Regions from separate parts of the Salinispirillum marinum genome, predicted to be linked through region 1. Evidence: predicted binding sites of a transcription regulator. Region 1 holds the regulator's gene; each other region holds the start of a gene.
What was found. Region 1 encodes sigma-54, which starts transcription at its own class of promoters, with help from an activator protein. Its sites were predicted from a motif close to TGGCACNNNNNTTGCTNT; they were not measured.
Positions count from the first base shown of each region.

Region 2: ACFOSD_RS11045 (motility associated factor glycosyltransferase family protein) is a predicted target of sigma-54. The motif match lies at 3,054-3,071, and genes of this name have one in related genera.
Region 3: atzF (allophanate hydrolase) is a predicted target of sigma-54. The motif match lies at 3,649-3,666, and genes of this name have one in related genera.

Region 1 covers NZ_JBHSAL010000001.1:40,108-49,955, forward strand. The annotation lists gene ACFOSD_RS00190 (KpsF/GutQ family sugar-phosphate isomerase) at 1-952, shown strand, start outside; gene lptC (LPS export ABC transporter periplasmic protein LptC) at 952-1,506, shown strand; gene lptA (lipopolysaccharide transport periplasmic protein LptA) at 1,469-2,026, shown strand; gene lptB (LPS export ABC transporter ATP-binding protein) at 1,980-2,708, shown strand; gene ACFOSD_RS00210 (RNA polymerase factor sigma-54) at 2,787-4,295, shown strand; gene hpf (ribosome hibernation-promoting factor, HPF/YfiA family) at 4,419-4,724, shown strand; gene ACFOSD_RS00220 (PTS sugar transporter subunit IIA) at 4,731-5,183, shown strand; gene rapZ (RNase adapter RapZ) at 5,202-6,062, shown strand; gene ACFOSD_RS00230 (HPr family phosphocarrier protein) at 6,059-6,328, shown strand; gene yjgA (ribosome biogenesis factor YjgA) at 6,334-6,879, shown strand; gene ACFOSD_RS00240 (sigma-70 family RNA polymerase sigma factor) at 6,973-7,545, shown strand; gene ACFOSD_RS00245 (ChrR family anti-sigma-E factor) at 7,538-8,191, shown strand; gene ACFOSD_RS00250 (GNAT family N-acetyltransferase) at 8,259-8,759, opposite strand; gene ACFOSD_RS00255 (aldose epimerase family protein) at 8,885-9,848, shown strand, end outside.
Region 2 covers NZ_JBHSAL010000002.1:832,129-841,976, forward strand. The annotation lists gene ACFOSD_RS11040 (flagellin N-terminal helical domain-containing protein) at 1-2,872, opposite strand, end outside; gene ACFOSD_RS11045 (motility associated factor glycosyltransferase family protein) at 3,116-5,137, shown strand; gene ACFOSD_RS11050 (NAD(P)-binding protein) at 5,141-6,445, opposite strand; gene ACFOSD_RS11055 (oxidoreductase) at 6,456-7,241, opposite strand; gene ACFOSD_RS11060 (acylneuraminate cytidylyltransferase family protein) at 7,228-7,929, opposite strand; gene ACFOSD_RS11065 (Gfo/Idh/MocA family protein) at 7,926-8,915, opposite strand; gene ACFOSD_RS11070 (nucleotidyltransferase family protein) at 8,912-9,848, opposite strand, start outside.
Region 3 covers NZ_JBHSAL010000001.1:1,039,153-1,049,000, forward strand. The annotation lists gene ACFOSD_RS04855 (LysR substrate-binding domain-containing protein) at 1-140, shown strand, start outside; gene ACFOSD_RS04860 (GGDEF domain-containing protein) at 304-1,776, shown strand; gene ACFOSD_RS04865 (hypothetical protein) at 1,874-2,626, shown strand; gene ACFOSD_RS04870 (pseudouridine synthase) at 2,721-3,509, shown strand; gene atzF (allophanate hydrolase) at 3,706-5,532, shown strand; gene uca (urea carboxylase) at 6,068-9,721, shown strand; gene ACFOSD_RS04885 (GntR family transcriptional regulator) at 9,721-9,848, shown strand, end outside.

The sequences.
Region 1 (9,848 bases):
AACCAGTGCTCGGCGCACCTTACAAATGGAGGCCGAGGCCATCAGCGCCTTGCTGGATCGCTTGGATGATGATTTCTCCAAGGCCTGCGAATTGATTCTGGCCGGTAAAGGCCGGGTCGTGGTCACTGGCATGGGCAAGTCAGGTCATATCGGCAATAAGATTGCAGCTACACTGGCCAGTACTGGCACACCGGCTTTTTTTATGCACCCAGGGGAAGCCAGCCACGGCGACTTGGGCATGATAACGCGGGATGACACCATTATTGCGCTATCAAACAGCGGTGAAACCAACGAAATCATTTCGTTACTGCCAGCGATTAAACGACTGGGTATACCGGTGATCGCCATTACGGGGCAAGCCGAATCTACGCTTGGCCAAGAAGCCGACGCCATGTTGGACAGCGGCGTCGACATTGAAGCCTGCCCGTTAAATTTAGCCCCCACGTCCAGCACCACAACAGCGCTGGTGCTGGGGGATGCCCTCGCCATTGCCCTGCTGGAATCGCGCGGTTTTTCGGCCGAAGATTTCGCCTTCTCCCACCCCGGCGGCAGCTTGGGTAAGCGACTGTTGCTGAAGGTTGAAAACATCATGCAAACCGGCGACCGCATTCCCAAAGTTGCCCCCACCGCCAGTGTCTCTGACGCCTTGTTGGAAATGACCCAAAAAGGCCTGGGCATGACCACGGTCATCGATGATCAGAATCAACTGTTGGGCGTGTACACCGACGGCGACTTACGTCGCACCTTCGAACGCGATATTGACCTTAAAGCCGCACGTGTGACCGATGTTATGCATCGCGGCGGAAAAACCATCGGGCCGGGTGCGTTGGCGGCGGAGGCATTGTATGTGATGGAGCAAGCACAGATCACCGCACTGGTTGTTATCGACAGCAATCATGAACCCATTGGCATCGTTCACATGCATGATTTGCTGCGCGCCGGAGTGGCGTAGTGGCTTGGCGCTGGGGCCTTCCGTTACTGGCCATCGGGCTCAGTGTGCTCGGGTTATGGTGGTCAGCGCGCACCACCCCTTTGGCCCCTGTCGTCACGGAAGAGAGCGCCGCCCTCCCACAATTGCGCATGCAAGGTATTGAGCGCGTTACCGTAAAGGCTGATGGCACATGGGTTTCCACACTCACGGCCAGCGCTGCAGAATACTATTCCGCCAATGACGAATTATGGCTCACGCAACCCATAGTCCGCGCTGCAGGCACTCCACCTAACCATTTGACGGCTGACACCGCCCGAGTACAGCAAGGGCAACATTGGCTGTTAACCGGGAATGTTGTGGTAACCAACGACCCGGACCACCCAACACCGCTGGTCATTCACACAGAACAACTGCAATATGACACAGCGTCTCAACTGGCGACCACCGAGCAAGCGGTCAATATTCGCCAAGGAGAACGCATGAACACGGATGCCATTGGCATGACCTTGAACCTTGAAACCATGGAGTTCGACCTGCATGAGCACGTTCGTTCAACGTTCCGTCCTGATCAGTAGTCTGTTGCTGAGCAGCGCCATCTACGCCGTTCCCGGTGACCGCGACCTGCCCATCGATATTGTGGCCGATCGCAACCAGGGAAATTTACGCGCTAACGTCATGACGTATACGGGCAATGTGGTCATTACCCAAGGCACGCTGCACATTGAAGGGCAAGAGGTGGTGGTCTATCGCAATGACAATAATGAAATTTCCCGCCTGGTAGCGTCGGGAACCGAACCGGCTTGGGTAGCCGACCAATTTGACCTTGATGAACCCATCACCCGCTTGGAAGGCCAAACGGTGACCTACGATGCGGAAACCGGCGTGATTACCGCACAGGGCAGTGCTCGTCTGCAACAGGGCCGCAACATCGCGACAGCACATTACATTCGCTACAACCAGGAAACGGATGATTTTGAATCAAACTTTCGCGCCCCGGACGGCAGTGAAGGTGAACGCGTCTCCATGTGCTTAACCAATGAGGAAGAGAATGGCCAAACAGCTGATCGCCCGGCATCTTGCCAAAACATACGGTAAACGCCGTGTCGTCACGGACGTATCACTCTATGTCAACACGGGCGAAGTGGTTGGTTTGCTGGGGCCAAACGGTGCAGGTAAAACCACCTGTTTTTATATGATTGTTGGCCTCGTTGCCAATGATGCCGGTGACATTTTATTGGATGATCGCTCGCTGACCGGTCTGCCCATGCACAAGCGGGCACAGCTTGGTGTCGGTTACTTGCCGCAAGAGGCCTCGGTTTTTCGCAAGCTGACCGTGGCACAAAACATCATGGCCGTGCTGGAGTTGCGCAAAGAACTGTCGAAAGCCGATCGCCATCGCAAAATGGAGTCCCTACTCGAAGAATTCAATATTACGCACATCCGCGACAGCTTGGGCATCGCGCTTTCCGGCGGTGAGCGACGACGCGTTGAGATTGCCCGGGCGTTAGCGTCCGAGCCCGACTTCATTCTGCTGGACGAGCCCTTTGCCGGGGTAGACCCCATTTCCGTCTCGGATATTAAGGACATCGTGTACCAATTACGCGATAAAGGCATCGGTGTCTTGATCACGGATCACAACGTCAGAGAAACTTTAGACATTTGTGCGCGTGCTTATATCGTCGGAGGTGGTACTATTATTGCAGAGGGCGGCGCAAACGATATACTTGCCAACCAAAAGGTTCGTGAGGTTTACCTCGGCGAACACTTCCGCCTTTAATGTGAAACCCTTTTCCCGGGTTATTTTTAGACAGTTCGCGGCCAACACTGAGCCGCGTCGGGTAGTATCAGGAGCGACATGAAGACCAGTTTGCAGCTAAAAATGGGCCAGCAGTTGACGATGACGCCTCAACTGCAACAAGCCATTCGATTATTGCAACTATCCACTCTGGACTTACAACAAGAGATCCAAGAAGCGCTCGACTCGAACCCACTATTAGAAGTGGCTGACGAACATGAAGCGGATCATGAGCATGCGCCCGCAAACGACGCCAACAGTCAATCCGATGATCAATCGATTACCGTCAGCAGCAACGATAAAGCCGACGACCCGCAAATAGAAGATCTGTGGAACGAACAAATTCCCGATGAACTCTCGGTCGACAGCAATTGGGATGACATCTACCAACACGCCCCCACCAGCGCTTCTATGCCCAGCGGCGATGATGACTACAACTTTGAAAATCAGTCGGTCGCGGATGACAATTTATACGATCATTTGATGTGGCAGTTGAATCTTACCCCGATGAATGAACGGGACCGAATCATTGCGACGGCCATCATCGATTCAGTGGAGCCGAGCGGCCTGTTGTGTTCACCCATTGAAGACATCTTTGAAGGACTTGAAGAAGAGCTTGGTCAAGACGGTGACCCACTGGAAATGGACGAAATGATGGCGGTACTGCATCGGCTACAACAATTTGAGCCGACCGGCGTGTGCGCGCAGAATCTCAGCGAATGCATTTCTATACAGCTGCGCCAACTACCGGCCGACACCCCGCTGCTCAAAGAAGCGATTCGTTTGGTGACGGACTACGCCGACCTGCTGGCGAGTAAAGATTTTCCGCAAATTCTGCGCAAGATGCGAATAAAGGAAGAGCAATTGCGCGACGCCATGGTGTTGATCCAACAAACCAATCCAAGGCCCGGCACCAGCATATCCAACCACGAATCGGAATATGTGATTCCTGACGTCATCGTGCGCAAAGACCTCGAACACAGCCGTTGGCTGGTCGAACTTAACCCGGAAATTGCGCCTCGCTTACGTGTTAACAGCGGTTACGCCTCAATGATCAAGCGCGCCGACAACAGCGCAGACAACAATTACATCAAAGACAACCTGCAAGAAGCCAAATGGTTCATTAAAAGCCTGCAAAGCCGCAATGAAACGTTACTCAAGGTCGCCACGCAAATCGTTGAGCATCAGCGCGGGTTTCTAGAATACGGCGAAGAAGCCATGAAACCGTTGGTTCTCCATGACATCGCCCAAGCCGTTGAAATGCATGAATCAACGATTTCGCGGGTCACCACACAAAAATTCATGCATACCCCACGGGGTATTTTCGAGCTGAAGTACTTCTTTTCCAGCCACGTCAGCACCAACAGCGGTGGCGAGTGTTCCTCTACCGCTATTCGTGCGTTGATTAAAAAGTTGGTCAGTGCGGAAAACACCAAAAAGCCGCTCAGTGACAGTAAAATTGCTACCCTATTAAAAGATCAAGGGATCAATGTAGCGCGCCGGACCATTGCCAAATACCGTGAGGCCATGAACATTCCGCCGTCGAATGAACGCAAGACCCTTGTGTAAATAAAACATTAATCCAGATCAATCACTTGAAACGAAAGTCAGCTACACTTATTACATAGAGACAAAGCGTTTTTTTGGGGTCGTTGTCCTAACGACCTGTCATTCGCGAGAAGGAGTTATCCTATGCAAATAAACATCAGTGGCCATCATGTAGAATTAACCGACCCACTGCGCGAGTACGTCACCACCAAACTGGATCGATTGGAGCGACATTTCGATCAAATCAGCATCGTACAAACCACGCTCAGCATAGAGAAACAACGACAAAAGGCAGAGACCACCCTGCACATCAAAGGGGGTCAACTGTTTGCCGACGCCGAGCACGAAGACATGTATGCAGCGATTGACCTGATGGTCGACAAGCTGGACCGACAACTTCTCAAACACAAGGAAAAGACCGTAGATCGCCTGCACGGGAACGGTCGCTAATTTTTTATGCCAAACCTTAACGACGTCGTTAGTCTGGAGCGCACCCTTTGGGGTGCGCCGAGCCAGAGCAAAAAGAAGACCCTACAACTCATCAGCGATCATGTCGTCACCTTGCAACCGGAATTTGATGCGGATGCCTTGTTTAACAGCCTGATCGAGCGAGAGCGCCTCGGTTCCACCGGGTTTGGTAATGGCGTAGCCATTCCTCACTGTCGGCTGGAAAACTGCGCTGCCCCCTTCGGTTTGCTGGTAAAGCTCGAAGAGCCCATTGAATTTGATGCCCTCGACCAGAAGCCGGTCGACATCGTATTCACCTTGATCGTGCCGCAAGAAGCCCGTACGGAACATCTACAATTGCTGTCTCGCGTTGCTGAACGCTTCAATGATGACGCGCGCTTAAAGGCCATGCGTCAGGCGCCGGATGCTCATGCCTTTTACGCGGCGTTCATCGCCGAATAAGCCTGCGGAAGCATCAACATGGATCTCATCGTTATCAGCGGACGCTCCGGCTCCGGTAAAAGTACCGCACTGAACGTATTGGAAGATGTCGGTTATACCTGCATCGATAACCTGCCGATTACCATGTTGCCGGAATTGGCGAATGAAATGCTGCAAGGGAACATTAACCAAAAAGTGGCCGTCTGCATTGATGCGCGAAACGCCACCAAGGCGTTGCGTCAGTTCCCACAGATCGTTGCGCAATTACCGGACACCATAAACCTAGACATCGTCTATTTAGACGCCGACGAAGTGACCTTACACAAAAGGTTCTCTGAAACCCGACGTAAGCACCCACTCACCGGCGACGACACCTCGTTACAAGAAGCCATCCACGGTGAACGCGCCCTGCTCGACACCATCGTAAACATGGCCCACCTGAACATTGATACGACGGGGCTGTCGATTTACGAGCTACGCGATCAGATAAAAACGCGCGTCGCAGGTACCTCGCGTCAGGAAATGGCGTTGTTGTTTATGTCATTCGGCTTTAAGCATGGCACACCGCACGATGCCGACCTGATTTACGACGTGCGCTGCTTACCCAATCCCTATTGGGACCCGGCACTGCGCAAGTATTCCGGCTTGGACGAGCCGGTTCAGAAATTTTTGCATAAGGAACCGGATGTGAGCGATATGATCGACAGCATCCGCAGCTATCTGGATCGCTGGCTGCCTTGCTATGCCGCCAACAACCGGGCCTACCTGACGATTGCCATTGGCTGCACCGGCGGCCAACACCGCTCGGTCTATGTCGCGCAACAATTGGCCCAAATTTACCGGCCCCGTTACACCTCCGTTCAATTACGCCACAGGGAGTTGAAGTCCACGCTGTCATGATCAGAGAACCCATTACCATCATCAACAAATTGGGTCTGCATGCGCGGGCTTCAGCCAAGTTAAATAAGCTGGCCATGCAGTTTTCCAGCAGTGTCATACTGGAAAAAGACGGCCGCCGTTCGGACGCGCGCAACATCATGTCCATCATGATGTTGGCCGCCAGCAAAGGCACAGAATTGACCCTGGAGGTGTCAGGGGACGACGAGCAAGCCGCATACGATGCCATAAAAGCATTAATCGATAATTATTTTGAAGAAGGTGAATAACCGAGATGGCGCGTAAAAAAAAGATGGTTGTTGAAGACAACGACATCGAAATAGTTTCCAAATCGGAACTCAAACGCGAGATGGAACGTTTGCAAGCGGTGGGTAATCGCCTCCTTGAACTTTCGGCGGAAAAATTGCGCGAGTTTCCGCTTGAAGAATCTCTTTTGCTAGCGTTGCTTGAGTCACAGCGCCTGAAAAGCCATGAAGCCAAACGCCGTCAATTGCAATACATTGGCCGTTTGATGCGAGATGCCGACGTCGAGGCCATCGAAAAAGCACTCGATTTCAATGATCCCAGCAGCGAAGTGCATCTTCAGTTGACCGTCCTATGTGAACGGTGGCGTGCCGAACTCATCGAAGATCCGGATGCCGTAGCCCGCTTTTTTGATGCCTTTCCCCATGCCGACCGTCAACATTTGCGTCAGTTGGTCCGCAATGCTCAGCAAGAAGCAGAACAAACTGCGCATGAGCCCCACACCTCGGCCAGCCAGTTCAAACACCGGCGCAAATTGTTTCAAGTCTTGCGAGAAGAAATTCAACCCACGCTGTGATCCAACGTAAATGTCGGCTCGTAACCCTGTCAAATTCCTAGGATTTGTTTGATCATGCGAGCTAACCCCATGACCTCCATAGGCAAGGCCACTGTGACAACACCAGACGAATGGGCTGATTGCCTGGAACTTATCGCCGGTAATCAAAGCCGAGATGCATTCGCCAAACTCTTTCGCCATTTTGCACCGCAAATTAAAGGTTACGCCCGCTCCTCCGGGCTGACCATGATGGGCGACCAGTTGGCAGATGAACTGGTGCAAGAAACGATGACCAACCTGTGGCGCAAAGCGCATTTGTTTGACCGCGAAAAAGCCTCGGCAACCACCTGGGTCTTTACCATAGCCCGGAACCTGCGAGTTGATTTACTTCGGCGACAAACCAAGCATCAGGGGCATTTAGACTCGGACGATATGTGGAACGAACCGCATACGGAAGGTGATGGCAGTGATTGGGTTGAGCAGTCGACGGTAGAGCGTCATATTCGCATGGGTATTGGCCGACTGCCCATTGAGCAACGCCAGGTCATTGGCAAGGTATTTTTGGAAGACAAATCCCATCAAGAAGCAGCAGACGAGCTTGACTTGCCTTTGGGCACGGTCAAGTCGCGTATCCGACTGGCGCTGAAGAAGTTGCGCGTCGGATTGGAGGTAGAAGGCTATGAGTAAATTTCACCCAGAATTAGACGTGTTGACCGAGTACGTAGCGGGCCAGCTCAATTACCACGAAACCTTGATGGTGGCGGTACATATAAGCTATTGCGAAGCCTGCCGTAAGTCGGCGCGCGAGTTGGAAACCTTGGCCGGTGTGTTGTTGGACGATTTACCGGGCGACCATGTCGATGAGCAATTGCTGGCAAAGACGTTGGCTATGATTGATAACCAGCCAGAGCGTCAGAGTCGCGCTGTTTCAGGCGCCGCCAGTTTCGCCCACCCGGAGGTGCCACCTCCGTTACGCAAGGCGATTCCGAACGGGTTTAATGCCTTGAAATGGAAGAAGTTACTGCCCCATTTGCAAGTGTGTGATCTTGAAGTAAGTCCGGACGGTCCGGCGATCACGCTGCATCGCATTAAGCCAGGCGGCAGAATCCCCAAGCATACGCACCGTGGTACCGAATACACTGTGCTGCTCAAGGGTGGTTTTTCTGATATGTACGGCGACTACAATGCCGGAGATTATTTGTGTCGTGATGCCGCGCACGAACATACGCCTGTCGCTGCTGACAATGAAGAGTGTATTTGCTTAACCGCGGTGGAAGAACCCTTACGGATGACCAGTTGGAAATGGCGCTGGCTCAATCCCTTTCTAAGCTGAAAGACGACTGCATTTCAGCAAATCTAATGGCGTGATCTCAAGCCCTCACTACGAGGGCTTTTTTGTTTTAACGCCCCGTGTTCGCACGACGCATCTTAATGTGCTTAATACCATCCTCATCGTAGGGCTCACCCACCGCGGCGAAGCCCTGCTGTTGATAAAATCCCTGCAAGTGCGCTTGTGCACCTAACTCAATGTCGTGTGAGGGGAACGCTTCCGTCGCATGCTGCACTGCTGCACGCATTAACGTGTGTCCCAAGGCGCTGCCGCGCTGCTCAGGTGCGACGATCACCCGGCCAATCTCCGGGCACCCAAGTTCATTGGGCGGCAGTATACGCGCATAGGCCACCAAACGACCGTCCAAAAACCCTTGTAAGTGCCAGGCGGTGATGTCTTTATCGTCCAATTCCGAATACGGACATTGCTGTTCAACCACAAACACATTCACCCGCAAACGCAACAACTCATAAAGAGCCATCGTGGACAATTGCGCGAAGGTTTCATACTGCCAAACCATACCCTGCCCGGTACTTAGCGGTTCCACTTGGCCATTTAACGCATTGAACATAGATTGCCTCAAGGTATTTGTCGTTCAGGTATCAGCATAGAGAAGCCTTTGCGATCAAGCCACTGTACCGATACACTGCGTGCTAATTTACACGGTCTACTGACCTTTGTTGTTGGAGTATCCGCATGGTCGGCGAACGCCCTTCCGGTTTCAATGGTGTTATCACAGTACCGTTTCCCGGTGCGCCAGAACATTCCCCAGCCCGCTTGTTTGCTTTACGTTTAGGCAGCATTGAGGTGTTGGTAACGAACGAAGGCGCCAGTATATTCCGCATTCTTACGCCCGACGCCCAGGGTGTGGTTGACGACATCGTGTGTTATAGCCCACGACATAACCAATTTGCCGCCAATGCCCCGTATTTAGGTGCTACCGTAGGTCGCTACGCCAATCGCATTTTACACGCCGGCTTTGAACTTAACGGGCAACACATCAACCTCGTGGCCAATGCAACCCCGCATCATCTTCATGGTGGCGAAAGCTGGCACCGCGATTGTTGGACGACCGACATTCCAAACGCTGACAGGTGGCCGGAAATCCGTTTTCACCGTACGTCGCCGGCTGGCGAAGGCGGCTACCCTGGCACCGTACAAGCCACCGTTACCTATCGATTAACGGAACAAGGCGAACTGCACATCGATTATCACGCCACCACCGATGCCCCGACCGTCGTCAATCTGACCAACCACGCCTACTTCAATCTGAACGGTGCTTTTCCACAGGACTTGTCGCACCAATGGTTCATCATTCACGCCCAAGAGCGCACCGCAACGGATGACGAAGGCCTACCGACAGGTGCTTTTGCGCCGGTGGCCGATTCAGTATTCGACCTGTCCAAGCCTACTCGGGTACAGGATTTACTGACACCGATGCACCCAGACTTGGTGGCCACCAACGGCTTTGACCAGAATTACGTATTCAAGCGCACCAACAGCCCGGAATTGATCACCATGGCCACCGTGGTCAGTCGCCAAACCGGCCGCGTGTTACAGATTGCCAGCACCCAACCGGGCATGCAGTTTTACACCGGAAATTACCTGGGCGGCACCCCAAGCATGGATGACGACCAGCCTTATGCGGCGCATCAGGCGT
Region 2 (9,848 bases), on a different contig from region 1:
CAAGGTTCGTACCGTCACCACCCACAACCTTCGTTGCGTTGACCGTTGCTGTTACGCCGGTTTCGCCCGATACGTCGTTGATGGCTGCAGCAACTGCGATCGCAGACAGTTCTTTCGAGCTGGACAGAATCCGGCTGCCATCAGAAGCTACCGTGGCCGAAGCCGTGTCTTCCGCTGCACGTGCACTGCCGATGGCTACGCCATTGATCAGTAAGTCACCATCACGCAGACCTTGAGGGCCACGGAAATCTTCATTGGCATTCGTACCCACGAAGAATTCACCACGACCGGCAGGATCTGCCAAGGCGACTGTCACGTTGCGGGTATCGTCAGATACAAACTTCAGTTCACCAGACAGTGCCTGGGCACCTTCGCCGACAAACGTAGTAGTACCTGCATTGTCCGTTAAACGAACACCACGGCCTTCGGCATTCTCGGATTCAACCGACAACTGCTCACCGGAGAAGTTACGAATCGTCAGTACTATACCGTCGGCAGTATCCTCTGCCAATTCAGCAGAGACAGCAAATCCACCTGCAGAGAAGTCGGTGCGATTGATGTCTTCCAGCAACGAATTCAATGTCACCGCACCACCTGCATCATTATCTGCAGAAGCCAGGACACTGATCGAGCCGCCATCGTAATTAAACTGAAGCGCATCGCCTGCCTCTAAGTTGGCAGTTGTTGATAGCGTCAGGTTAACCGCTACTTCTTCCCAAGCAGTTACACCATCAACGTCGTCATTGATGCGACCAGCAAGCTGAGCCATGGTGCTACCGGCTGCAACTGGAGGATCCAATGCGATTGTTTCATCACCCAGCTGAATAGAAGCATCTATTTCCGCGGTGGATCCCAATGCAGATGTTCCGTAGGAAGTAAAGGTCAAGGTATCGATCGTACCACCCTGAACCCGAGCTTGAGCACCACCTTCATAGAAATTGGTGACACGAACTGGATCATCTCCCGTCGCTTCCCAAGCCAGGTCGCCACCAACAAATTGTGCAACTGTACTTGTCAACGTTGCCGTTGCTCCAGAGCCGAAGGTCAGATCTATATCTGTAAAGGTTGAGTTGTCCAAGACAACCTGAACTTCAGTATTGGTGTAATTCTTAACAGTAATTTCAAGCTCATCGCGTGCTTCGTTCAACTGCGCAACAATGGACCCTGCGGTTCCAACAACAGCACTGAAATCGCCAGCATTTATGCTATCTTGTAAGGACACCAAACGTTCTTCCAGTGTACCGGTACCAACATTCAACGATACACCAGCCAAGGTGAAGGAGCTTGCACCCAATGAGCCACCGACAAAAGTCATGTCGGTAATGGTCATATCGATACGCTCATAGAATTGAGCCGCACCGGAAGCATCTGTCGTCAACAGTGCAGCAGTATCAGCAACCGTTGCTGCGGAAGCAGTGTCCGCCACAAGTGCATACTCCAAATCACCGATCTCTACAGTGGTGGTTAGGCGTGAAGCTGCTGCTGCTGCAGTACCAACCAACTGGATAGAGGAAGCTAACGAGTTGCCTAAAGCATTGATCACTGTACCTGTAGCATTAAGAACGGTACCAGTTGCATCTGCACGATCAACTTTGTTATTGAGTGAGTTCGCCCCTGTACCGGCAGAAATGGTTGATGCTACGGTATCATCTGACACGACTTGTGAAACGCTCGACGCTACGCCACGGGTATAGGTACCCGCCGTCAAACCGGCGTTGGCCAAGTCGCCTTTACCAGTGCCGTTACCGCCGGTAATCTCGATTTCTTTCACATCACCATCGGCAATCAAGGTATAACCGCCGGTGAACGTACGAGTGCTCTCTACTGCGTCGGTATCAGCAAGATTGGTGTTACCCAAACCAGTTGCAGCAACCACTTTTTCCAAGCCTGCAGCGGTTGAGACGTCATCCGTACCAAAATCCACATATTCCAGCGTAATGTTACGACCATCGGAGGCAACCAATTCAACACCGTTGGAGGCCAAGCCTGTATCAACCGCTGTAATACCGGTTTGTTCAGTGAAGGCATTAATGGCCTGAACTACCGATGCACGACTGGAGTTCGTATCACTGGACGTGGTAATTTCAATTTCAACGCCATTCAGTTTAATCGTACCGCTGGTGGATGCACCCTTCATTGCAGAGCCAGACGCCACATTGTCATTAACAAACGCTGTAACACCAGTTTCGTCTGACTTGCGGTTAATCGCTTCAACTTTGGCAATGGCTGACGCCGCTGCATTAGATACAGAAGCTGTATCGTCGCCGGCACGAGAAGAGTCGATGCCTACGCCGTTAATGGTCAAGTCGCCATTAGCTAGGGCAACATCAGAACCGAACGCAGATACACCGACTTGCTCACCAGAGCCTAAACGGCCTGCAGTCAATTCACCGATTTTAACGCCAACAGTCTGCCCTGCGTTTGAGCCTACCTGGAAGCTGCCATCAAACTGCCCGTCGAACAACTTACGGCCGTTGAACGTTGTCTCTTCAGACGTACGTGTAATCTCAGCAATCAACTGATTTACTTCAGATTGCAACGCGACGCGGTCGTCATCTGAGTTAGTCGCGTTTGCGGACTGTACAGCCAGCTCACGAATACGCTGCAGCGCATCCGTCATTGACTGCAATGCACCTTCAGCGGTTTGCGCCAAAGAAATACCGTCACCCGCGTTACGGATGGCCACACCCAAACCCTTGGTTTGAGATTCAAAACGTGTAGAAATCGCCAGACCGGCGGCATCGTCTTTCGCACTGTTGATCCGAAGACCAGAAGACAAACGCTGCAACGCCGTTTCGTTGGCGGATTGAGAGTTGGTCAAATTCCGCTGAGCGGTCAATGACGCAAGGTTGGTATTAATTATCTGTGCCATGAGAGAATCTCCTCAGTTGAATGCCGACATCTCAACCCAGAGTGTCGTTGCACTTTTGTCACAGCACTATTGGCGGCAAGGAGTTGCCGTTCTTTAGGATTTTTTTGCCCAAATGACATTTTTTTTGAAAGTCATTCTTCTCACTCGGAAAATTAAGCAACAAAAAGCGTTAGAAGAGCACAGGCACAATAATTGCTTGTAATTCAGCAAAGCTAAACCCAAATCGTTACGCGGAACCCTTCTATGAGTGCACTTCTCCAAGAATTACATCAAAAAAACATGAATTTTTTTGCAACTCACTACCCCGCGATACATCAAAAGCTCATCGGTATCGATCATAGTGAATATGAGATCTTGATCGATAGCGATCGAGGAGATGTGGATGTGCGCGTCAAAGGGCAACTCTACTACAGTGGCTCAGCAATGAAAGAAGTTGAATTAGAGTACTCGGACTTTTTGTTTCGTTCTGGCGTAGGAAAACGACAAGTGAGCATGGAGAGACTGCGACCTGGAGACTTCAATTTGCCGAGAACAGCACACCAGTTTATTGATCGACTGGTCGCGAGACATTCAGACCCTGCTAAAGACGAGAAAAGTGACTGGCAAGTACCTGCTTTTTATCCTCAAGTTGTCGTGTTAGGTGTTGGACTAGGGCTACACATAACGAATTTATTAGATCAACACATTATTCACAGTCTCGTGGTCTACGAATCTGATCTAGCAATGATACTAATGAGTACATTCGTAACGGACTGGGAGGAATTATTCAAAAAACAATATGGTGAAGGGAGATCATTGACCATTTTAAATATAGACATCGAAGAAGGCGACAAGCAGATATGGAACTTCTTGCAAAACACAGCGCCGCACTTCCCATTGTGCACCATTTTCTACAACCACAACCAAAACAAAGACACTTATAAAATTGCGCAATCCATTATCAGCCAGCGTCATTTATTCATGCCATCGTGGGGACAATATGACGATGAGATAAACCAAACCAATCATATAATAAGAAACCTGCAGAAAAGTCTACGCGTAATTCCTGAAAAAAATTCATTCAAAATAAATAAGCCAGTAATAGTGGTAGGGTCAGGACCTTCACTGGATCGCCATATTGAAAAAATCAAGGAATTGAGAAGCAACTATTTAATTTTTAGTGCTGGAAGCTCAATAACTTCATTGTTAGCCAATGATATAACCCCAGACTTACACGTAGAAATAGAAAGCGATTATTTAACATATAAAAAATTAAGCGAATCTAAATACCATAACGAAATTAGAAAAATACCCTTGTGCGCAGCGGTACAATGCTCACCTTTCCTGTTTGATTTTTTTGAACAATCAGTAGCATTTTTTAAAGAAGAACTCCCATCTTCTGCAGTACTCGAGCCGGATGTGAACAATAGATTAAGATATGCGACACCGACTTGTACAAACACAGCACTTTCAATTGCCATTCATTTTCAAGCACCAGAGGTCAGACTCATTGGATTAGATTTAGGCTACTATCAACTCGATCAACACCACAGTAAGTCGTCAGTATACTATGATGATTCTGATATGGGAAAAAAGCTTTCCAAAAATATGGATAAGCTGAACAATGAAAAGAAGAATATGAAAATGGTTCAGGGGTATAAAGGAACTGTCTTTACATATTGGGTTTTCGACTTTGCAAGAAAATCAATTGAGCGACTCATCTCGATAACAAAAGACACGTTGGTGATAAATCACTCAGATGGCGCTGTTATTAAGGATTGCTTACGCGAAGAAGAATTAACACCACCAAAAGAAAAAATTAATTCAAAAGCCAGCAAGGAAGCCTGGGAAGACCTATTGACATCAGGAAAGAAACTACATATCAATGATTTAAATAAATTACACACAAAAACGCTAGCAATGGAAGACGAGCTAATTGAGTTCATTCAAAAATCAATAATAGAGCCGGTAACTGACCCTGTAGATTACATGAGCCGGAAGTCTTTCATTATAAATAAAGAAATAATAAAGTTAGAGAAAAAACATGGCAAACTTTGTATGACGATATCAGGAACGTTGAGACAATACATATATCTTGGCTTAAGCCTAGTATTAATGACAAGAGAGACAGAAAGACAATTGGCGTTTGCGAACGACTGGCGTATAAGCTTTAGAAAGTTACTTCTTACAATAAGAAAAGAAACTGATGATATCTTTAAACAAAATCAAGCCAGCAAATCAGAAGACCGGCTGACATTAAGCATTCTAGAACCACTACCAGAATAAACGTCAGGTCACTCTATTAAATGCATCTATAATCACATCATTCATAAAGAACTGATCCCCTCTTGCCTTACCGAGCAAGAGGGTATTAGGCAACTTTTCTGCCTCGCACAACATATCATCTCGTGCAGTAAGAAAGTCTTTTGTATAGACAGGAAAACTTATCGGAAGGAAATCAGAAGCCGAAAATAATACCAATGACTTTTTATCGATCAAGCCTGTCTCTACCAGTTCATTAAAGATTTCTTCAACTGAAAGGGGGTCTTGCGTAAAAACCTCGACCGTAATGCGATGATCATTACGGTGGTTGATATTGGAGTATAAGGTTGCACGAAAGTGCTTAAAGTCAGGATCATAATTTGTAACATAATGACAAGACGTTATTGGTGCCTTATCAATAACCAAATGCATCAACTGCGTCGATAGAAATTGTGGCTTCCCGGTTGGCTGCCAGTTTGAATTCGTCATTCGCAATAAAGGAAACAACGGTAGTGTCCATACTAAGCGCTCGGCCTCTATAACGTCACCATCGGACAAACGAGCCTTAATACCCTCGCCTTGGTATTGTAGCTGTTCAACTGACTGGCCAAGACAAATGCACTCCTTGCCGACTTGATCAGCAAGTTGATCAACCCATTGATGGATGCCTCCTACCTTAGGGTAGTACTTCATTGGGCTCTTAGGCCCTTCCTCTGCAGAATGATAAGCGATCCTATCATCGAACGCTGGTAATTCTTTTAACGCCTTGCTGACTTCCGGGTTAGCTATTATTAAACGACTTAACCCAAATAAAAGCTGTGCGTTGCTGGCTAAGGAACTGGCTGGTACTTGGTACAGTTTTTCCAGCGCCGGGATCAGTATATGAGTCGAAAAAACATCACCAAAAACGGCTTTTATCTGATCCTCAGCGTTGTCATACTTTTCGGATAGGGTGCTATTTTGCAATACCCCAACTAACTCACCTATACCTTTATTTAATGTATCGCTGTCCAAGGCATTGAGTGCGTTAATGACTGTTGAAGACTCATGGAGCCCTTTAAAATAGCTGCCCGCATTAACATGAGGTATTTTCAACCAGTCTTCTTTTGTAACCGACGACAACAACACTTCATCAATATTAGGACGTCCGGTGGCACTTACAAAATGCGTGCCGTAGTCAAATGTATAAGAAGCATGCTGTATCGAACTGAGTAGACCACCCACGTGATCTGCAGAGTCCACCAAAAGTACTTTGCGTCCTTTATTTTGCGCCGCCAATGCCGCTACCAAACCCGCAACGCCGCCCCCTACGATCAGATCATCGACTTTCATGCTCATACCTCTATGTCGGTTTGCGGTGTCTACCACCGATGCTAAACCCGTCATCGATAACGATATTCTGTCCACAAATAAACCGTGATGCAGGGCTTAATAGGCAAAGAACCATCCCAACGAGATCTTCCGCATCTAACATACCCTTCGTGCGACTGTACTCCCGATAGTGTTGTAGGAATTCAGAGGGTTGATTGTCAAAAATTCCACCGGGACTGATTGAGTTTACTCTAAATTGTGTTCCCTTAGTGTAGGATGTCACAAACTGTTGCATATGCTGAATTCCCGATTTAATGGCAGCATACTCAATCGGCATGGTCATATCCGTACCATTATAGACATCCAGTCGCGGCGCAATGACCCCGTATACCGATGAGAGATTCACCAACGAAAACTCGACATCATGTGTGGTTGCAAACCGGGCACACTGTTGCATTACAACAAAATATGCACCCATGTGCTTACTGATATTGTCACAAAAGTCATCATACTCTACTTCAAAGAAGTCCCTTCCATAATTTCGCCCGATAGGGTAGCTGGTATTGACGGCATATTTCGGCACCCTACCCTCATTCATCAAATATTCAAACAATTGCGTTATCGATTCGGCACTAGAAATATCAAGTACATGTTTTTCGCCACGTACTAGCTCAATGTCCGCAAGCCTTTCATGTGATATATCAACAGCAACGACCCAAGTATTCTCTTTTTTGCTGAATGCCTCAACCAACACTTTACCAATGCGACCACAGGCGCCAAAAATGATAACCGATTCTTGCATTTCAGATTTCTTCATGCATCAGCACCTCAGCCATTTTGAAATCATATGCCGTATCAATATCAATCGAGCGCTCTCTTGGAATAATTGTCGAACGTGTTCTGCCGGCTAATACACCATCGGCCGATAAAATAAACGAAGGTCGACAAACATAAGCGACGGTCGTCATGTCATAAGTTATTGGTGCATCTTGCCGACCGTGGGCTGTAACTCCTTCTATAACGACGTGACAATACGCATCGTCATCCAAGGTTATCATGTTGTAATAAGGGTTTCGGTACGACGGTGATGCCGTTACGACCATGTCTGTCTGGTCATCCAACATTTCGACACATTGAACAACATCATTCAAATTGCGGCATGGGCTGGTCGCCGGTAAGCTCAAAAAGGTGTTAAACGTGATGCCTTGATCCTGCAGGTATTCAACTGCATGCCGCCACGCCATCCATTCCGATGCCGTATCCGTCGACAGTTCAGCAGGCCGTTCAATAATATCCGCACCATACCTTACTGATACATCTGCTATCTCGTTGTCATCGGTCGACACATACACTTTATCAACACCAGGCACTCGCTTGGCCATTTCAATAGAGTAAGCAATTAAGGGCTTGTTATTTAATAGCTTAACGTTTTTCCTTGGTACACCCTTTGAACCTCCACGCGCAAAGACAAAAGCTATTATGTTGAATGAATTGTCGTTCATCATACGAGACTCATCCATCTAGCTTCTTCTGAGGACGACTTTAACGACACAACGAGGTTAAGGGTTGCCAATGCTTCGTCAAAGGTGCAGACCTCTCGAGCAGCTCCAGCCATTGTATCTTGGTAGGCTACAAGCATATTTTTATACATTAGATTTCGATCCCAGTCCTGCCCGTCGAACACCACAACGTCTGGCGTATTCCCTTCCGAGAGGCAAACGGTATTTTTTATAATGTTCCAAGAAAGAACGCCGCGTTCGAAAACAATTTTACAGACTCTAAACGGCTTTCTTTGAAGCATATCGAGGTGTACATTTGCTACCCATCCGGAACTGTGCTGCAGCAATAAATCTGCTGTATCTTCCACATCTAATTCCAATACCCCTGAGCGGCGCGCATTACAAAAACACCCGACAAAGTGACCGAACAACCACTGCAAATAGTCAAGCTCGTGACTCAACTCCAGTAGCACGCCACCCCCAAGATCTGATCGGGCAGATGCCGTCTCCCGATAGTCCTTATTAGGTCTCCAGTCAGGCAAGAACTGGCCTACATCTACGATCACCGAATGTATTGCCCCTAATTTATGATGTTGGAGCCAATTTTTTACAAATTGTGCAGACGACAAAAACCTTAGATTATAGGCTACTCGTATACGGTGCTTCTGCGCGTCCAGCCGCAGTAGTTCATCAGTAATCTGGTGTGCGATCGGTTTCTCGAGCAGAACGGGCACACCCTTCGCCAGCAAATAGTCCGCATGCTGCACATGGTAAGCGGAAGGTGAAGCAATAATGGCCCAGTCAAAGGCATTCTGGTCAACCATTGAGAAACACCCAACGTCTATTTCTGGGCTATATTCCTCTGCATTCGCCAACCTTCCCGTGGGGTGGATCACGGTAATATGATAGTTCGGCCAATTTGCTGCAATATTCCCAATGTGGCGTTTCGCAATATTGCCGGACCCTACAACTGCAATTCTTTTCGCGTTCACAGGGCGAGAAATTCAAGTTGGGCTTTTTTGAAATCTTCCATACGGCCGATATCCAGCCAGTACTCATGCAACGGAAACATGTTGACTGTTTGGCCGTCTTGCATAGCGCTTTCTATCAATTCCGGCATGTCGACTCTTTCTTCTTTTGGAATGCTCGCGATCATCTCCGGCGATAGCAAGTATATTCCCGCATTGATAAAGAACTTTTGTACAGGTTTCTCGACGATTGACGTTATTTGATGCCCAACGCTAGAGATAACACCATATGGCACTTGATACTCGTACTCACGGACACACATTGTTGCCACAGCGGCATTGTCCACATGAAAGTCGAGCAGATTGGTAAAATTCAGCTGCGTAAGGAGATCACCATTCATGACAAATACCGGCGCATCGAGCTTATCATCTGGCAACAGACTCAAAGCGCCCGCGGTGCCTAACGGATCCTTTTCATCTACATAGTCAATGGAAACACCCCATTTATCACCATCGCCAAAATGGTCACGAATCATCTCACCACGATAATGCGTGGAAATGCAAAATCGATGAAATCCGGCAGCGATGAAACTTTCCAGGATGGTTTCTAATATGGGCTTGCCACCAATCATTAACATAGGTTTAGGGCAATCATTCGTTAAGGGCCTTAGCCGGGTACCGAATCCCCCAGCCATGAGAAATACCAAGTTGTCTTTTTTGGGCGTATCTCGGAGGCTGTAAAGCGTTTCAAGACCAATGACCTGGTCTTCATAGTTCAACACCGGCATTTGCAGCACTTGATGGCGGTCCATCGCTTTTTGAATGTTGGCTTTGCTCCAATCCATTCGTGCCGTTATCGGCTCATTATGCATGACAGCACTGACAGGTGACGATAGTGGCGCATGAGCCATCAATGCGCGACGAATGTCGCCGTCTGTTACCGTACCCAGTAGTCTG
Region 3 (9,848 bases), 1.0 Mb from region 1:
TTAAGCTGCCATTTCATGCCCTGATCACCGGCGATGTTTTTCACTTTGCCTGCAAAACCCATCGCCAGCACGAACCAGGCATTGCCATGTTACGGCACTGGCTGCGCGCGCAGGCCAAGGTGGCGGGTTGGATTATGTAGCGCGTACCACCGGACAAAGTGGGCGGAACAAGCACCTTGGGAGACAAAATCCTGCACATCGGCACAAAATCTGCTTTACTGAAGTTGACTGACCAGTTCGACAGTATTCTGTCACCGATTAAGCATCATGCTCAGTCAGTGTCCTGGCCAATACGGAGGGGGTATGGACGATTCATGTGGTAGCGCAATCCTAGCCGGATTACCGGTTGGCGTCCTATGGCGCGATATGAGCACCGATGCTGTTAACATGAATACCGCCGCGCGTGAATTACTGCGCGTCCATCATGGCTTGGGCAGCCGTTGGTACGATGACTGTGCGCGCTTGCAATGGCGCCATGACGAACGTCTGCTACCCATTACCCTGAACCCACTGCTCACTGCCTTACAGGGGCGCACCCTGCGCACCACACGCTATGTTTTGCAGCGTGAAGATACCGACGTTTTGCTGGATATCACGGCCTACGCGCAAGCTACCATTGATGGTGTGCCCAGCATCATGACCGTCGTTATTGCCCCAGTCAATTTGGCGGTCGATGGGGTAAGCGCCACCAGTTTTGATGAAGTGTTAGCAAAGGTTTCCGCCCGGCTGATTCACGTTGATGCCGACGATATCGACGAACAGATTCAGGCGGCACTGGCCGTACTGGGCGAATACAGCGGCGTCGACCGGTCGTATCTGTTTCAATTTCATAATGACCACTCATGCAGCAATACGCATGAATGGGTGCGTGGTGGTATTTCATCGCACAAAGAGGATTTACAAGGCCTGTCCGAACGCTCGCTGCCCTGGTTCTTTCGTCATTTGCGCGAGCAGCGGATCGTGGCGATTGACGATGTAAGCCACTTACCGCCTGAAGCCGTCTTGGAGCGCAATGAATTTGAACGCGAGGACATACAAGCCGTTCTGTGTGTAGGGCTGGAATACGCCAATGAACTCATTGGTTTTATCGGGTTCGACCGCGTACATCGGACGCATCATTGGTTAACACACGATATCCGACGCCTAAAATTGGTCGGTGAGATGATCGTACACGCCCTGCAAAATTTAGCTTACCGACAATCGCTCAACCAAACGCAGCAGAATCTATTGCAAGCCAATCAGGAACTGGAGCAATTAGCCATGCTGGACGGTTTGACCGGTGTGTTCAACCGCCGGGCTTTTGATCAAACCTTACAAAAAGAACTGCAACGCGCGGTGCGGCAAGGTTATCCGCTGTCGCTTTTGCTGGTCGATATTGATCATTTTAAATTGTATAACGATCATCATGGCCATTTGGCCGGTGACGATGCACTGCGCCAAGTCGCACAGGTGTTGAGTCAGGAATTCCAACGCAGCGGTGAATTGGTGGCACGCTATGGCGGCGAAGAATTTGCGATCATTCTGCCACACAACGATGAAGCAGAAGCCATACAATCGTCCAATCGAGCGTTGCGCCGACTGCGCGACATTGCTTTACCGCATGAGCACCCGGACGTGGCTGGCCCGTTGACCATGAGCATTGGTCTATTGGTTGCCTTACCCGCCATTAAAACACGGCGTGACGACCTGATTTCGTTGGCTGACCAAGCCTTGTATAAAGCCAAAGCTGCCGGGCGTAATCAAATGAAGATGACTGTATTGAAAGGCGAGTCATAAATTTAATAAGTACATTTGAAAAATCATTGAAAGGCATTTTCTTTGCGCTGATACAGCCGTTACACTGATCACACATTTAATCATAAATGGACAAATTATGACTTTAACACGGACGTTATGTATTGCTTTGCTGTTCCTTCTCGCGACCCTTCAAGGGTGCTTGGCTCAGACAGAGTCGGAAAATATAAAAACAAAAGGCATAGCGGCCACCATGACAGTAGTCACAAAAGGAGCCTGGGGTGGTAGCGCAGATGTTAAAGTAACATTACGTGCGGGTAGCGGGTTTGGTGGCACCAACATAGAGCTATCTTCAGGTGACACTTTGTCCGTGCGTGCGAATGGCAGGAGTTATAGACTTTCCAAACACACTGATCTGTTTTCCGTATATTATCTAGCTAAAGTACCCGAGGTTTATCACAACACGGAATTTGTAGTGAGCTTTAATCGGGAGGAAGATACCAGTGCACCCTCCTCTACGACGGCACTGCCCGAACCGTTCAACATCACCTCTGAACAAAACCAGACCTATAATTACAAAGACAAAATACCCATACACTGGGAACCAAGCCAACCAAGATCGACAATGCAGTTGAGTTATACGCTAACCTGTAGGCAAGGCAGTAGCAGCTCTCTCATCGTATTTACACGAGGAATCCCGGATTCAGGTAGTTACAACCTAAACCTGCATAGCCACTTTGCCGACGAAGATCCGTTTGACAGTTGCAGAGGAGAAGCGACGTTGAATCGTCGACTGGCTGGCACCCTCGACCCGAACTTTGGCGCTGGTGGTAGCATAATGGGCATTCAGGAACGCACGCTCAAATTTAAGTTAGACATGAGCGACGGTTGATGAATTTTGGCCCATTGGCCGACCAAGCCTTGTATAAAGCCAAAGCTGCCGGGCGTAATCAAATGAAGATGACTGTATTGAAAGGCGAAACGCATTGACGCAACACCCAAACGAGCCAATTGCAACCAACCACAACCCGTTACATATTCTGTACCAAGACGATGCCTTATTGGTGGTGCACAAACCTTCCGGGCTGCTTGTGCACCGTAGCCCGATTGATAAGCACGAAACCGAATTTGCCCTGCAATATGCGCGCACCCTGAACGGCGGTGAGCATGTTTACCCCATTCATCGCTTGGACCGCCCGACCTCCGGGCTGCTCATTTTTGCGCGCAATCCGGACATTGCCTCTCGCCTGGGGCAGGATATGATGGCGCATAACCTGCGCAAAACCTATATCGCCATCGTGCGTGGCTGGCCAGATGACCAAGGCACGGTTGATTATGCGTTGCGTGATATGGCCGACGACCCGCGCTATCGTGGTGGTGAACTCAAAATGCGCGACGCCGTGACCGATTTCACCCGGCTCGCCACCGTGGAATTACCCGTGGCCGTGGATCGTTACCCCACCAGCCGTTATGCCCTGGTACAACTGCACCCACGCACGGGCCGTAAACACCAGTTGCGCCGTCACATGAAACACCTTCGCCACCCCATTATTGGTGATGCCAAACACGGCAAAAGCACCCACAATCATTTCTTCGGCAAGGCCTTCGGCGTACAACGCCTTCTATTGGCCGCTACTGAAATGTCACTCGACCACCCGACTACCGGCGAACCCATGGTACTGCGAGCGCCTCTGGCACAGGACATCGCGCACGTGATGAATTCCCTCGGTTGGCACAGGTGGGTAAATACCTTTGGCGTGCTTAATCCCCACTGAAAACGCACCACATGAAGGCCAAGTGGCTTCATGCTGGTGCATGCCTCGCTGTGTATCAGCCTGTGCTCATGGCTTAGTAATTTTCATAACCCACTGAAATACCTCGTAATTCTTCCTATTTTTTACCGCCATGAATTCTTGGCACAGCGCCTGCTATACCCACTTGTATACAAGATGGTATGGAACTTTCTTCACTATGCTAACCACGCTCGCCTGGACATTGCCACAATGGCAATCGGCTTATCACAACGGGACCACGCCGGACCACTTACTCTCCGCGTTGGTCGGCCATTTAGATCCGCAAGACCCGGCGTGGATCAGCATTGCCACGCCTGACCAACTATCACAGCAACTGGTCGAACTGGCGTTGAAGCTGGAACAAAGCAGTGGCGATATATCCCGCTTACCGCTTTATGGTGTGCCTTTCGCTGTAAAAGACAACATCGACGTGGCCGGGTTTCCGACCACTGCCGCCTGCCCAGCCTATGCGTATAAACCGAAAGCCGATGCGCACACCGTGGCCTTATTAAAAGCCGCCGGGGCCATTGTGGTGGGTAAAACCAACCTCGATCAATTTGCCACCGGGTTAGTGGGCACCCGCTCACCCTATGGCGCAGTGCCTAACAGCTTCAAGCCGGAATACATCAGCGGCGGCTCCAGTTCTGGCTCGGCCTCTACAGTCGCCCGGGGCCTCGTACCTTTTTCTTTGGGCACGGACACTGCTGGTTCGGGCCGTGTTCCCGCCAGCTTGAACAACATCATCGGTTTGAAAGGCACGTGCGGCGCCATGAGCATTCGCGGCGTGGTCCCGGCATGTCGGTCATTGGATGTGGTGTCGATTTTTGCGCTAACGCTGGACGATGCCAGCATGGTGTTTGAACTAGCCGCGCAGTATGACGCTGCTGAAGCCTACAGTCGGCAAGCGCCCACGGCACGCCCTAATTCTTTTAGCCAGGGCCCGCGTTTGGGCATTCCCGCAAGCCCACAGTTTTATGGCGACTCCGTAAGCGCAGATGCATGGGAAAGCACCTTGGCACAGTGGTCTGATTTGGATGTGGAGCTGGTGCCGATTGATTTCTCGCCGTTCAGCGAACTGGCAGCACTGTTGTACGATGGCCCATGGGTGGCTGAACGCCATGCGGCGGTCGAGATTTTCATGCGTGACCATGGGTCAGAAATGAACCCGGTGGTACGCGGCATTATCGAGCAGGCGAAGAAATTCAGCGCCACCGACGCGTTTAAAGCAGAATACCGGCGCGCCGAGTTACGTCGCACAATAGAGCAGATAATGGCGCCGCTATCGGGCTTGTTAGTACCGTCGGCGCCAACCTTTCCTACCTTGGCCGATTTGCTGGAAGAGCCGGTAAACCGCAACAGTGAATTAGGCACCTACACGAATTTCGTCAACTTGGCCGATATGTGCGCCCTTGCCATACCGGCCGGTTTCCGCAGCGATGGCCTACCCTTCGGCGTGACGCTGATTGGTCGGGCCTGGCACGACAAAGCATTGCAAACATTGGCCCAGCAATGGCTGGCGACGCAAACGCTTACGCTGGGCGCGACCAATCAATCGGTCCCGGCCTCTACGCCGATCTCACCCGAGGTCGCGCCCGGCTATTTACGTGTGGCCGTCGTGGGTGCTCACTTAACGGGCATGCCGTTAAACAGCCAGCTCACCGAGCGTCAAGCGGTACTGGTGGAAGAAACTCTCACGGCGCCTTCTTATCGTTTGTTCGCGCTGGCAAACACCACGCCACCAAAGCCCGGCTTGCAGCATGTGACTGATGGCTCGGGCAAGTCGATCATCGTGGAGCTATGGGACATGCCCATCGAGCATTTCGGCTCGTTCGTCGGCCTCATTCCCGCACCCTTGGGCATCGGCTCACTCACCCTCGCCGATGGCCGCACCGTCAAAGGCTTCATCTGCGAAGGCTGGGCCTTAGCAGATGCCACCGACATCACCGATTTCGGCGGCTGGCGGGCCTATTTGGCTGAGAAAGCAGCCGAGAAGGCAAAAGCATGAACTCCTCCTTTTCGATGAAGTCCGGCGGTGCCGTCGAGCAGAGCACTGGGCTCCTCGGGGGACGCCGTGGACCCACCAATGGCGGCTCACCATTTCGACCATCGATCGGCATTAACCGCTTAGGGTGGGGTCAGCTCCACGGGGGACGCCGTGAAAGCATCCCTGCTGGCTCGGATGCGGCCGTCCGGGCCGCATACGCCCCCTTTGCAGCTGACCCCACCCTAAGCAGTCAATACCTTTCATCAAGTCAAACTTCAATCAGCGACAACGCCCCGATAGCTCTTGTAAGGCACGGGCTATCGGTTTGGAGCGCAGGGTTGGCTTGGAGCGGGCGTGTGCGCACAGGACGTGCGCATCGAGCCTCCATGGACAAATTCGTCTGGAACGAATTTGCACGACCGAAGGGAGCCCGAAGGGTCAGGCGTATGGATGCGCCTGATAATTGGTTCACGGCGTCCCGCGGAAGGGCAACCCTTCGCTCCAAACCATTGCGAGATGACGTTATTTGGGTAGTGAAAATGGAGGTTAAACCCGCATGAAATCTAATGTATTGAATAAAGTATTAATCGCCAATCGCGGCGAGATCGCCGTGCGGATTATTCGCACATTGAAGGAAATGGGCATTGGCAGCGTTGCCGTTTATTCCGATGCCGACCGCAATAGCCTGCATGTCGAACTGGCAGATGAAGCCATCGCCTTAGGTGGAAATAGCCCGGCGGACAGCTATTTGGATGTGGGTAAAATACTGGCTGCTGCTAAAAGCATTGGAGCCACGGCCATTATTCCCGGTTATGGATTCCTCTCCGAGAATGCGGATTTTGCCGAAGCCTGCGAAGCCGAAGGCATTGTCTTTGTGGGGCCAACACCCCTGCAAATGCGCCAGTTTGGGCTCAAACACTCCGCGCGTGAAATCGCCGAAGCGGCTGGCGTGCCCTTGGCGCCCGGTACCGGTTTGCTGGCATCGCTGGAAGATGCCCTTGTTGCGGCGGAAAAACTCGGCTATCCCGTCATGCTCAAAAGCACCGCTGGTGGCGGCGGTATCGGCCTAACGCGCTGTGAAGATGAAACCGCCCTGCGCGAAGCCTTCGTTTCTGTACAGCGCCTCGGGCAAAGTTTCTTTAATGACAGTGGTGTGTTTTTGGAGCGCTTTATCGCCCAAGCGCGCCATGTCGAAGTACAGATGTTTGGTGACGGTAACGGTCATGTTGTAGCGCTGGGTGAACGCGACTGCTCATTGCAACGTCGCAACCAAAAAGTTGTCGAAGAAACGCCTGCACCGAATTTGCCTGCTGAAACGCGGCAAGCCATGTTGGACTGCGCAGTACGCCTCGGCGAAAGCGTGAATTATCGCTCCGCCGGTACGGTCGAATTCATTTATGACGCCCAGCGCGACGACTTCTTCTTTCTGGAAGTGAACACCCGCTTACAGGTAGAACACCCCGTAACCGAACAGGTGACCGGGCTGGATTTGGTCGCGTGGATGTTACAGATCGCGGCAGGTCAAACGCCAGATTTTAACAATCTGCCCGTGCCACAAGGCGCTTCGATGGAAGTACGGATTTACGCGGAAGACCCGGTAAAAGGCTTTCAGCCTTCACCCGGTGAATTGACGGACGTGCATTGGCCGTTGGATTTGGCGCGCGTCGACACCTGGGTCGAGACCGGCAGCGAGGTATCACCGCATTATGACCCGATGATCGCCAAGGTCATTGTCCACGGCCGTGACCGCGCAGAAGCCTTAGAAAAAATGCAGGCGGCGTTGAACGAAACCCGTTTAAGTGGCATTGCCACCAACTTGGACTATTTGCGCCAAGTCATCAGCACACCGGAATTTCGGGTGGGTGATGTGTCTACGCGGGCGTTGGAATCCTTTGTATTCCAGCCGCATGTGATCGAAGTATTGCAGCCCGGCACCTACACCACGGTGCAGGATTATCCCGGTCGCGTGGGTTACTGGGACATCGGCGTGCCGCCGTCTGGCCCGATGGACGATTTCGCGTTTCAGCTCGCCAACCGCATTGTGGGTAACCACGCCGACGCCGCCGGTTTGGAATGCACCATCATTGCGCCCACCTTGCGCTTTCATCAAGACGCGACCATCGCCTTAACCGGCGCGCCGACATCGGCCATGCTGGACGACGAGCCAGTGGCATTCTGGACACCGATTGACGTTAAAGCCGGGCAAACGCTGATCATTGGTAAAGCTCACAGCGGCTGCCGGACGTATTTGGCCGTGCGCGGCGGTTTTGATGTGCCGGAATATCTGGGCAGCCGGTCGACCTTCGCCTTGGGTCAGTTCGGTGGCCATGGTGGTCGCCCACTGCGGGCGGGCGACATGCTGCCCGTATCGCAAGCGGAATTGCCCGCCTGCACCACACCGCAACCCATCAGCGCCCCAATGGCAGCCGACCCGGCCCTGATTCCAAGTTACGACACACATTGGGAAATTGGCGTGCTTTATGGTCCGCACGGCGCGCCGGATTTCTTCTCGCAAGCGTCCATGGATACCTTTTTCGGCAGCGATTTCGAGGTGCACTACAACTCGAACCGCTTGGGCATTCGTTTGAACGGCCCTAAGCCCGAATTTACCCGCACCGATGGCGGCGAAGCCGGGCTGCACCCGTCGAACATTCATGACTGTGAATACGCCATTGGCAGCATCAATTTCACTGGCGACCTGCCGGTTATTCTGACCAAAGACGGCCCGAGCTTGGGCGGCTTCGTCTGCCCGGTGACCATCGCCAAAGCTGAATTGTGGAAGGTAGGTCAGGTGAAGCCGGGTGACACCATCCGCTTCGTGCCCATCGACTACCCCACGGCGGTATCACTACAGCACCGTCAAGTGCTGGCTATCCAGACGTTGGCCGCGCCGGTAGAGGTGCCGTTAATAGCGCCCGATATGTCGGCACGCGACGACCTTTCCGCCACCTTGTTGGCCTATTTACCGGAAACCGCCACACGCCCATCGGTCAGCTATCGACAAGCGGGTGACCAATACATCTTGCTGGAATATGGCCCGAACGTCCTCGATATTAGTGTCAGAATGCGCATTCATGCGCTTATGGACGCGATAAATTCGGACAAACCGCAAGGCTTGTTTGAGCTGTCCCCCGGCGTGCGCTCGCTGCAATTACGGTATGACGCCCTGACCTTCCCGCAAGACCAACTGGTCGATTTTCTGCTGAATTTGGAAGACCAGTTACCACCGAGCGATCAGCTTAAAGTGCGTAGTCGCGTGGTGCATCTGCCCATGGCATTCGAGGACAGCGCGACGTTGGATGCGGTGGACAAATACCGTCAGTCAGTGCGTGACACCGCACCGTGGTTGCCTAATAACGTCGATTTTATGCAGCGTATTAATGGCCTCGACAGCCGCAAGCAAGTGCGCGAGGTGTTGTACCAAGCGCGTTACATGGTGCTGGGCTTGGGTGACGTGTACTTGGGTGCGCCCTGTGCCGTTCCGCTCGACCCGCGCCATCGCTTGCTCACCTCAAAATACAACCCGGCGCGGACCTTTACTGCGGAAGGCACCGTCGGCATCGGCGGCGTGTACATGTGCATCTATGGCATGGACTCACCCGGTGGCTATCAGTTGGTCGGGCGTACCCTGCCGATTTGGAACAAGTACTTGAAAAACCAACAGTTCGCCGCCGGTGAACCGTGGCTACTGCGCTTTTTTGACCAAGTGCAGTACTACCCGGTGACCGAAGACGAATTGACGCAGTTGCGCGCCGATTTCCGCGCCGGTCGTCACCGCATCGTGATCGAGGAAGAAACCTTCGATTTCGCCACGCATCAGGCCTTTTTAGCCGAACATGCAGCTGATATTGCCGAGTTTCGGGCCAAGCAACAGATCGCTTATGAAAAAGAAGTTGCGCACTGGAAGGTATCAGAAGCGCAAGCGCTGGAAACCTTAGCGGCACAAGACGCCCCACCGGATGTGACTGACCACGAAGGCGAATTGGTCACCGCCGACATCGCCGGGAATATCTGGAAATGTCTGGTGCAACCGGGCGACACCGTCGCCGCAGGCGATCCGTTGTTGATCGTAGAAGCCATGAAAATGGAATTCCCCGTGCATGCGCCGGTCGCTGGAACCGTCAGCGCCATGCATTGCGCACCGGGGCGGCAGATTAACGCGGGTGATCCGCTGGCGAGCATTCTGGCGTTGGGCGAGGTAGACGCCTGATGCAATTGGTGCGCCCTGAAGCGGAAAAGCCGCGCCGCGAAAACGTTGCGGACCGCGTCTACGCGGAGTTGAAGAATGACATCTTCGACTTCCGCCTCTTGCCCGGCGACCGCTTCAGTGAAAACGA